Regions from separate parts of the Arthrobacter sp. FW306-06-A genome, predicted to be linked through region 1. Evidence: riboswitches for the same ligand, from Rfam matches in the RefSeq annotation. Region 1 holds a riboswitch; each other region holds the start of a gene.
The links. A riboswitch is a leader RNA that binds a small molecule or an ion and turns the genes downstream of it on or off. The one in region 1 is predicted to bind cyclic di-AMP.
Positions count from the first base shown of each region.

Region 2: it holds a riboswitch for cyclic di-AMP, as region 1 does, so the genes downstream of both, LFT49_RS04645 (M23 family metallopeptidase) here and LFT49_RS03950 (hypothetical protein) in region 1, are expected to answer to the same signal.
Region 3: it holds a riboswitch for cyclic di-AMP, as region 1 does, so the genes downstream of both, LFT49_RS22655 (M23 family metallopeptidase) here and LFT49_RS03950 (hypothetical protein) in region 1, are expected to answer to the same signal.

Region 1 is NZ_CP084552.1:798,138-801,402, reverse strand. Features, by position in the region: gene LFT49_RS03955 (ArnT family glycosyltransferase) at 1-1,352, shown strand, start outside; cyclic di-AMP (ydaO/yuaA leader) riboswitch at 1,523-1,683, shown strand; gene LFT49_RS03950 (hypothetical protein) at 1,689-2,417, shown strand; gene LFT49_RS03945 (glyoxalase superfamily protein) at 2,594-3,010, opposite strand; gene upp (uracil phosphoribosyltransferase) at 3,055-3,265, opposite strand, start outside.
Region 2 is NZ_CP084552.1:967,373-970,637, reverse strand. Features, by position in the region: gene LFT49_RS04650 (C40 family peptidase) at 1-313, opposite strand, end outside; cyclic di-AMP (ydaO/yuaA leader) riboswitch at 375-552, opposite strand; gene LFT49_RS04645 (M23 family metallopeptidase) at 681-1,502, opposite strand; cyclic di-AMP (ydaO/yuaA leader) riboswitch at 1,513-1,724, opposite strand; gene LFT49_RS04640 (metal-dependent transcriptional regulator) at 1,865-2,566, opposite strand; gene serC (phosphoserine transaminase) at 2,908-3,265, shown strand, end outside.
Region 3 is NZ_CP084553.1:73,302-76,566, forward strand. Features, by position in the region: cyclic di-AMP (ydaO/yuaA leader) riboswitch at 153-334, shown strand; gene LFT49_RS21495 (NlpC/P60 family protein) at 342-1,115, shown strand; cyclic di-AMP (ydaO/yuaA leader) riboswitch at 1,618-1,782, shown strand; gene LFT49_RS22655 (M23 family metallopeptidase) at 1,917-2,564, shown strand; gene LFT49_RS21505 (heavy metal translocating P-type ATPase) at 2,770-3,265, opposite strand, start outside.

The DNA of each region.
Region 1 (3,265 bases):
GGCGGTTGATCCGTCTGGCAGCAGCGGGAGCAGCGATGGTGGTTTCTGCCGGCTGGTGGCTGCTGGCCGTCGAGCTGACGCCGGCGAACATGCGGCCCTACATTGGCGGATCCCAGAACAACTCCATCCTGGAGCTGACGTTGGGCTACAACGGCCTGGGCCGGCTCACGGGCGACGAAACGGGCAGTGTGGGCGGCGGCAACGGCTGGGGCGTTCCGGGCCTGTTCCGGATGTTCAACAGCGAGTTCGGCGGCCAGATCGCATGGCTGCTGCCGTCCGCACTCATCCTTGCGGCGGGGCTGCTGTGGGTGGGGCGGCGGGCACCGCGAACAGATGTTGTCCGCGCTTCCGTCATCATCTGGGGCTCGTGGATCCTGGTAACGGGCCTGGTGTTCAGCTTCATGGCCGGCATCATCCACCCCTACTACGCGGTGGCACTGGCACCGGGAATCGCCGGAATGGCAGGGCTGGGCAGCGTTCTCCTGTGGCAGCGCCGCAGGCAAGCGGCTGCCCGCATCTTCCTCGCTTCAGCAGTGGCCGTGGCATCGCTTACGGCCTTCTACCTGCTGGGAACCACGTCCGCCTACGGCCCTTGGCTGCGCTGGCTGGTGCTCGGCGGAAGTTTGGCAGCCGCAGCAGGCATTGGGCTGGGCAAGTTCCTGCGCTTGGCTTCCATGCAGCGGACGACGGCGGCCCTCGCCATCGCTGCGTCGCTCGCCGGTCCGCTGGCCTACTCCGTCACCACCGCGGCTACGGCACACAGCGGGGCGATCGTCAGTGCGGGGCCAGCCTCGGGCTTAGGCGCCGGCGGCCGCGGACCGGGAGGCTTCAGTTCGACCGGCCGGAGCCCTTCGGGCCGCGGTACCGGACAGGGCGTCACGGGCCAGGGTCCCACGGGGCAGGGCTTCCAGCAGCAGGGTTCCCAGCAGCAGGCCGCCCCGGCCGGAACAAACCCTGGCGGCGCTAACTTCGGGGGCAGGCCCGGCGGCGGACTCGGTGGCCTCCTCGGCGCACCTACTCCATCAGCGGATCTTGTGGCCGCGCTCAAAGACGGTGCAACCAATTACACCTGGGCAGCAGCGGTAGTGGGCTCCAACAATGCCGCCGGGTACCAGCTCGCCACGGAACTGCCGGTGATGGCCGTGGGCGGCTTCAACGGCACCGACCCCTCCCCCACCCTGGCGCAGTTCCAAGACCTCGTCGCGCAGGGAAAAATCCACTACTTCATTGCCGGCGGGGCCATGCCGTCCAGCTCCGGTTCGGATGCCGCCGGCCGGATCGCCGAGTGGGTTTCGCAGAACTTCAGTGCGCAGAGCATCGGCGGCGCCACTATCTACCTCCTGGCACGGTAACAACACGGTCTGGTGTCCTGAACGTAACGATTGAACCGCAGGCCAGAAGCAAACCGGCGCGCTGAAGGCCGTGACTTCCGTTACCTAAATGTGACTTTGCTTCGCTTTTCCTGTACCGTCGATTGGGTGCGGCTCCCGTTCGGGCCGCATATCCCGGGTTGACGCCAAGCTCTGCCGCTTCCCCGGATTCCGATTGAGCAACGGCAGAGGCGGGGGACCCACCGTCCCGGGCGATGAACGCCCTTGGGGTTAAGCACGCACGTGATCTTTCCGTGCGGCCGGATGCCCTCATCCGAACCCGACAGCTAACTCCGCAGGTGTGAGAGGCGATCAATCATGTCCAAAAACACGGCAGAAGCATGCCTGCATGCCAAGGGTAAACATCTGGCACAGCAGGGACCGGCCAAGAAACCAGCAAAGAAGACCAGCCTGGGCGTGCGTGCCGGGATCCTTGCGGCATCCTGCGCGGTGCTCGTGGGGGTAGGCGCGGCAGGCCAGGCAACCAGCAGCATGACCCCGGTGTCATCCACCGAATCAAACTCTTCCACGGCAGCGGCCGATGCCCAAATGAGCATCGAGAAGAGCGAAATCCGCTCCAACCCGGCAGTGTCCGTTCCGGCGGCAATCAGCGTAGCCCCCCAGGCAGCGGAACCAGCCCCCGCGCCTGCACCGGCGGCCCCCGCAGCGGAAGCCCCGGCACCTGCCCCGGCTCCGGCACCCGCTCCTGCACCTGCGCCGGCACCCGTCGTCGCGGTGAATGATCCCGCCGGTGCCCAGGCTTATGCTGCCGGCCAGCTGGCAACCTTTGGCTGGGGACCTGACCAGATGCAGTGCCTGCAGACGCTGTGGACCAAGGAGTCCGACTGGACCACCACGGCCACGAATCCCAGCAGCGGCGCCTACGGCATCGTCCAGTCCCTGCCTGCAGAGAAGATGGCCAGCGCCGGCGCCGACTACCTGACCAACTACCGCACGCAGATCAACTGGGGCCTGGATTACATCAAGAAGAGCTACCAGTCTCCGTGCGGTGCGCTGAACTTCCACCTGGCGCACAACTGGTACTAGGCACCTCTCCCTGGCATAGCGCCGCAAAGGGAAACCTCAGCTGAACCTCCCGGCTCCAAGGACAGCCGACGGCGTGTCCCGCCACCCGCCGTCGTACGCCTTGGCCACGGGGTAACGCCGGGGATTCCAGCGACAGACCGCGGGCCGCATCATCACGATGCGGCCCGCAGCCTGCTTTAAGCGTTGCTGGGCATACTGCCGGCCTGAGCTGCATCCTGCCCGGCATTCCGCCAAGGGATGTACTGGACGGCCCACTTATTGCCGTCCGGGTCGGCGAAGTACACGAAGTGGCCCCAAGGCAGCACTTCGATGTCACTGACGTCCACACCATTGTTCTTCAGGTGGTCATGCGCCTTTTGGATGTCGTCGACCACCATCTGGAGGGTGGTTCCCGTGCCGGGAGGGGCGTCCAAAAGCCCCTCGCCCATGCAGATGGAGCAGGCAGAGCCGGGCGGCGTCAGCTGTACAAAGCGAACGTGGTCCGACGGCCGCTCGTCGTAGTCCGCGTTGAAGCCCACCTTGTTGACATAGAAGTCCTTGGCGCGGTCAACGTCGGATACAGGGACAAAGACAAGTTCGAGTTTCCAGTCCATCCGCACAGGCTAGCGGCGGGACACCGATTGAAAAAGGGTAAAAACTACCCTGCGATGCCGTAGAGCCGGTCGCCGGCGTCGCCCAGGCCGGGAACGATGTAGGACTTCTCGTTGAGCTTCTCGTCGATGGAGGCCAGGACGATGTGCACGTTCGCGCCCGAGAGTTCCTCTTCCAGCCGGGCCAGGCCTTCAGGGGCAGCCAGCAGGCAGATGCAGGTGACGTCGGAAGCGCCCCGCTTGAACAGGAACTTGATG
Region 2 (3,265 bases), 170 kb from region 1:
CGGCGTCCTGGCCGGCAGCAGCAGCAGCGGTGGCCGTGTCGGTGGACTGGGTACGCACCGGCTGCACCTTGGGAGCAGCGGTGGTTTTGACCACGGGACGTTCAAAGGAAACCGTGGCGGTGGGGGCAGCGGTGACTGCGAGGGCCGTTTGGGCCGAACCGGACTCAGTGGAAGCTGAGACACCGGCAGTGGTATCAGCAGCAGTGGCCGGCAGGCCCATGCTCAGGATCAGGCCCGAGGCGGCTGCCACAACGGCAGCCTGGCGGCCTACGGTCCCGGCATTTGCACTCACGGCCTTGGAAACGGCATCCAAGGGGTTGGTGCGAACCGTTTGCGCACGGTGGCGCGCAGAATTATGGCGTGAAGACACGAAGGTAGCCTCTCCCAATGCCTGCGAGGTGAGCTGTCGGATTCGGATGGGAGTCACCCGGCCACGCTGCTTCCTGGGAAGCTTGTGACTTAACCCCAAGGCCTTCTGAATGAAGGCCGAAATTGGTTCCCCCGCCCCTGCCAGACGATGAAATGCGAACGGACCTTGAGCGGTGGCAGAGTTAGGCAATCCACTCAAGAGCGTCAACTTCGGAAAAGTTGACGCGAGTTAGACGGTACAACAGTTTTGTTTCAATGTCACATTCAGGTCACGGCTAGTCACGGCGATCTGAGAGTGCGCAATCATTCGGTTACAACCAGCCCATGGGATCGACCACTTCGCCATTGACCTGGACTTCGAAGTGCAGGTGGCAGCCGGTGGACGCACCAGTGGTGCCGCTCAGCGCCACCACATCCCCGCGGGAGACGGTCTGGCCCACCTTCACATTGAAGGACGACAGGTGGTTGTAGGTGGTTTCCAGCCCGTTCCCGTGGTCGATGACCACTCGGTTTCCGCCGCCGAACTGATGCCAGCCCGCGAAGGTCACGGTACCCGTGGCGGCCGCCAGGACGGATGTCCCACACTGCGCCACGAAGTCCTGGCCCCGGTGGAAGTCGCCCGAGCCTCCAGTAATCGGGCTGACCCGGTAACCGAAGGGGGAAGCGGTGGCAAGGGATGCCAGCGGTGCGGCCAGGGTGCCGGCTGACGCGGCACGCGTCACGGAGCCGGCCGACTGGGCACTCAGCAGTTGCTTTAGCTTCCCGTCCGGGTCCGCCTGGGTCACCACGGCGGACCGGCTGAAGTCGATCTGGGCACCGATGTCGGCCGAGATCTCGGGCTGCGGCGTGACAGAGGAGGCTGCAAGCGGGGCGCTGCCGGCGGCATCAGTGGCCATAACGGGACTTGTGGCGGGCACGGTCACGGTCAGCACCAGGCCGGTGGCTGCCAGGGCAATGCCGGCCTTCTGGCCGATGCCGCTGGCAGCGGCAAACTCCGTCATCTGGCGGAACGGACCCCGGCGGCGGCGGGCGTCGCGATGGAGGTCGCGGGGGCGCTCCGCTGCGACAACTTCGACAACCCGCGGCGCCGAAGGGGGGCCGGCAGCACGGCGGCGTCCCCGGGGGGTTTGCATGGTCAAGAAGGGTTCCTCTCTGGAAAAGCCTGCGGAGTTAGCTGTCGGATTCGGGTCAGAGAGATCAAAGACCCGGCCCGCCAAGGGCAAGCTTCTGCGCAGGGGTATTCCCGGAAGAATCCTTCACTGGAGAGGCTTGCTGCTGACGGACTTCACCCCAAGGCAGTCCCCCGCTGCCGCTTGTGGTTCCCCCGCCTCTGCCAGTAACGACTCGTGCACCCGATCCGCTGGCAGAGCTCGGCTCCGGATCAGGTAACGCTTAAGTTTCAAACGACTGGTTCTACTATAGGGGCTTAAGACCCTAGGTAACAATTCCGTTATCTTTGGCTGGAAGGGCAGGTCCGGGGTATGGAAGTTTCGCTTCAGCCCTGCTTGACGGCCACAAAGACGTGTGCGGCAACCTCCGGCGGAAGCTCCAGCGCTCCTTCAATCCCGGCCACCCGCACCGAGATGTAGTCGCCCACGCGCTCCAGGGCCACTGCAGCGCCGGGCCGGATTCCGCCTTCGTCCAACTGCGACAGCAGCTCCGGCTCCACCTGGATCGGCTCCGCGAGGCGGCTGATGGTCACGCCGGAAGCAGGCACGTAGCTCTTCATCGCCTCCACCAGGCTGATGGCGCCGTCACCGAAGCCGGGGGCCGGCCGGCCGCCCAGCGCGGCAAGGCCCGGGATGGGGTTGCCGTACGGGGATTCGGTGGGGTGGTCCAGTATCTCGTAGATGCGGCGCTCCACCCGCTCACTCATCACATGTTCCCAGCGGCAGGCTTCATCGTGGACGTAGGCCCAGTCCAGCCCGATGACGTCCGCCAGCAGGCGTTCGGCCAGCCGGTGCTTGCGCATCACCTCCGTGGCGCGCTTGCGCCCGGTGTCAGTGAGCTCCAAATGCCTGTCACCAGAGACAACAACGAGTCCATCGCGCTCCATCCTGCCGATGGTCTGGGAGACGGTGGGGCCGGAGTGGCGCAAGCGCTCGGCAATACGGGCCCGGAGGGCAACGATGTTTTCTTCCTCAAGCTCCAGGATGGTCCTGAGGTACATCTCCGTAGTGTCGATCAGATCCGTCATCCAGCTCAGCTCCTCGAGCGCAGTACCTTGCGTTGTCCCACCGTATCGCCTCTTCCCGCGAGGTAGTCCGGGGGAAAGCTTAGCCTATTTTGACTTTGTCCGAATAGCTGCGGCCCCAAGGGGAGCCGCAACAGGTGCACGCGGAAGGGTTGCACAGGCGGGACACTTGCACGCCCGCCGCGTTGTCTCAGTGTCTGGACTTTGCCGCTGCCGGTTGCCGCCCACCGCCGCTGTTCAGGCAGAATGGGAAAGGCCTATGGCACAGCCGCCGCCCGGCTGCCGGCCACCACAACCCGCCCGTGCGGACCAAAGCGTTCGTCCCCGCCGAAATTGGAGCACCTGTGAGCGACACCAGCATCACGATTCCCGCCGACCTCCTGCCCAAGGACGGACGGTTCGGTGCCGGTCCGTCAAAGGTCCGGCAGGAACAGATCGATGCCCTCGCCGCAGCGTCCAAAACCATCCTCGGCACCTCTCACCGCCAAGCCCCGGTCAAGAACCTGGTGGGGTCCGTCCGTGAAGGGCTGAGCCAGTTCTTCCGCGCCCCGGAAGGCTACGAGGTTGTCCTTGGCGTTGGCGGCTCCACTGCTTTCTGGGATATCGCGAGCTTCGGCCTGGTGGAGAAGAAGGCCCAGCACCTCTCCTTTGGCGAGTTCGGGTCCAAGTTCGCTGCGGCCACCAACAAGGCACCTTTCCTGG
Region 3 (3,265 bases), on a different contig from region 1:
ACAACAGAAACTATACCGGGTGGGGGTATCGGGAAGAAAGGAGATGTCCTGTGATAAGCATCTCATGTTATTCAAATGTGACAAATGAGGCCTGCGTGAAGTACGGTCGAAGCCGTGCCGGTTTCTCCGAATGCGGCACTCCCGAGCGGACTTGCCTAACTCTGCCGCTGCCCGGGATCCGTTCGCAACTTTCGTCCGGCAGAGACGGGGAAACCAACAGTGGCCTGCTGCGGGCAGGTCTTGGGGTGAAGCCGTGCCTGGTGCTTTTGGCGCCGGTCCGGCCGGGTGTCTCCCATCCGAATCCGACAGCTAACCTCGCAGGCAGTGGGAGAGGCCCTTTCATGCCCATGCGCAAAGCTCACGGCCGCCACCGCGCGGTCCCTGTCCAGACCAGCGCCCTTGCGGTGTTGTCCAAATCGGTCGCCGGAAACGCCGGTGCCGCCGGCCGGCAGGCGGCCGTTATCGCCGCGGCGTCCGGCCTTGTCCTGACCAGTGGCATTGCCGCCCAGGCAGCCGATGCCCCGGCCCAGCGTGAGGCGGAGCCGGCTCAGGCACTGGAAGTCGCCAGCCAGGTCCAGGCCCCGCTCAGTGCGGACGCAACGGTCCGGATTTCCTTCGAGCGCCCCGCGGTGGAGACCACCCCGGCGCCGGTGGTGGAAGCACCCAAGCCAGCCGCCGTCGAGGCGCCCAAGGCGTCCGCCGCACCCGTGGTGGCTGCAGCGGCTGCGCCCGTGAAGGCGCGGGTGACGGTTGCCCCTGCTGCTGCCGCTCCTGTAGCCGCGCCCGTGGCCGGCGGTATCAACGCCATCATGGTTTCCTCCGCCTACGCCCAGATCGGCATGATCCAGGACTGCACCCGACTGGTCGAAAACGCCCTCAACGCTGCCGGTATCCGTGTCGGGGACCTGGGTCCCATGCAGTTCATGAACTACGGCACCGTGGTCACCGACCCGCAGCCCGGCGACATGGTCATGCAGCCCGGCCACGTAGGAATCTACGTCGGCAACGGCCAGGTCCTCAGCTCGGGCCTGAACGGGAAGAACGAAACCGCAGTGCACCCGCTGACCTGGATGACCTCCAAGGGCAGCGTCACGTTCGTCCGCGCCGGTAAGTAAGCCACTGAAGGGCCGGTGATGCACTGCCTTGGGGGCTGTGCATCACCGGCCCTTCAGCACTTCTGCCCCGGTTGGACGCAGATTCATCCCGTAACGGCGGTCCAAAGCGGCGCGACCGCACATGGTTGGTAGCCACCAGGACCGAGCTGGCGGCCATCGCAGCGCCGGCGATCATCGGGTTGCGCAGGCCCAGCGCGGCGACCGGGATGCCGACGGCGTTAGAGAAGAACGCCCAAAACAGGTTGGTCTCTATGCGCGCCAGCGTACGGCGGGGCAGCCAATCGGTTGCGCGATCCGGCCGGGTCAGTGCCCGTAACCACCGGATCGCCCGATCACGATGTCCGCCCGCCACCGTGCGGGCAATGCGCGCTGCTTGGGTCAGGCAGCCGCGAGTGGAGTGAATAACGGATTTGTAACTTATGCGAACGGTTCGCTACTCTAGGGAGGCATACCCCTGGCGGGTATGTGTTGCCCGCTACGCCAAACCCCGCCGGCGGCCTATAACTATGAATTTCTCAAGGCGGGGGCGGAGGATCCACTTACGGCGCGCGCGGAGCGCGCCTTGGGGCGAAGCTACTTGGCGGCTGCGCTGCCGCGCGTCCTCCAGCAGCCGGACAGTCCACTCGTCCGAATCCGACAGCTAACTTCGCCGGCGCCGAGAGGACCACTATCTTGTCTGCCCAGCCCAAACACGGCCGTCGCCGTGCCCTTCCTGCTCCCAGGCCACGCCGCCCCCTTATGCGTGACGCTGCCATTCTGCTGCGGAGCCAACAGTGGGGCGTTACAGCTGCCGTCACGGGAATGATCGCCCTGACGGCCCTTTCGGCTGCGCAGGCCGACCCGGGTGGCCGCGCCGGAGCCCCGGACCGGACCGCCGCGTCCACAGTTCCTGCCGTTGAGGCTGCCGTTACCGCAGTGCCGACCGCCATCCTGACCTTTGACAGCCCCGCAGTGACCTCCCAGCCGGCTCCTGAACCGGCGTCGCCCGTGGAGGCTGCCGGAACGGTTTCAGGATCGACCCCAGTGGCACCGGATGCGGTGGCCCCCACTGAGCAGTCCAGCGGCCTGAGGGCACCACTGGCCGCCATGAATGTGAGCTCCCCCTACGGATTCCGTGTCAGCCCCATCACCGGAGCTGCCGGCGAACTGCACACTGGCGTCGACCTGACAGGAGCATGCTCGACTCCGGTGTTCGCTGCGGGCTCAGGGAAAGTCGTCGAGGCGGGCTGGAGCCCATATGGCGGTGGCAACCGGATCGTTGTGGATCATGGCAACGGGATGAAGACCACATACAACCACTTGGCCAGCATCGGTGTTTCTATCGGGCAACCAGTAACGCAGGGCCAAGAGATTGCGGGCGTTGGTACGACCGGGGCGTCAACTGGTTGCCATCTTCATTTCGAAGTCGTAGTCAACGGTGCCACCGTCAATCCCTCGGCCTACATTTAACGAGACACGAGGATTCCGGCTATGATCCGTCAGCTGTTCCTGGTTGCGGAAACTCAGACCGCCCGCTGACCTGGATGGCCTCCAAGGGCGCCGTCACGTTCGTCCGCGCGGGTAAATAAACTACTGAAGGCCGGTGATGTGCTGCCTTGGGGGCTGTGCATCACCGGCCTTCAGCATGTCTGCCGCAGGTGGGCGGCGTTTCACCTCATTGCGTCCGTCCGAAGCGGCGCAACCGCAGCGAGTTGGTCACCACCAGGACCGAGCTGGCGGCCATCGCGGCGCCGGCGATCATCGGGTTCAGCAGGCCCAGCGCGGCGACCGGGATGCCCACGGCGTTGTAGAAGAACGCCCAGAACAGGTTCGTCTTGATCGTGGCCAACGTCTTTCGGGACAGCCCGATGGCTTCCGCGACCTGCCCCAGATCGCTTCCCATGACCGTCAGGTCTGCGGCGGCGATGGCCACGTCGGTCCCGCTGCCCATGGCGATGCCCAGGTCAGCCTGGGCCAGGGCCGCGGCGTCATTAACGCCATCCCCTGCCATCGCCACGGTCGCGCCGGATTTCTGCAGCCGGCGCACGGCCTCGACCTTGCCTTCGGGCAGGACCCCTGCCAGCACATCCGCGGCCGGGATGCCCACCTTCGCGGCAACGGCCAGCGCCGCGGAGGCGTTGTCGCCGGTCAGCAGGATCGGACGCAGTCCG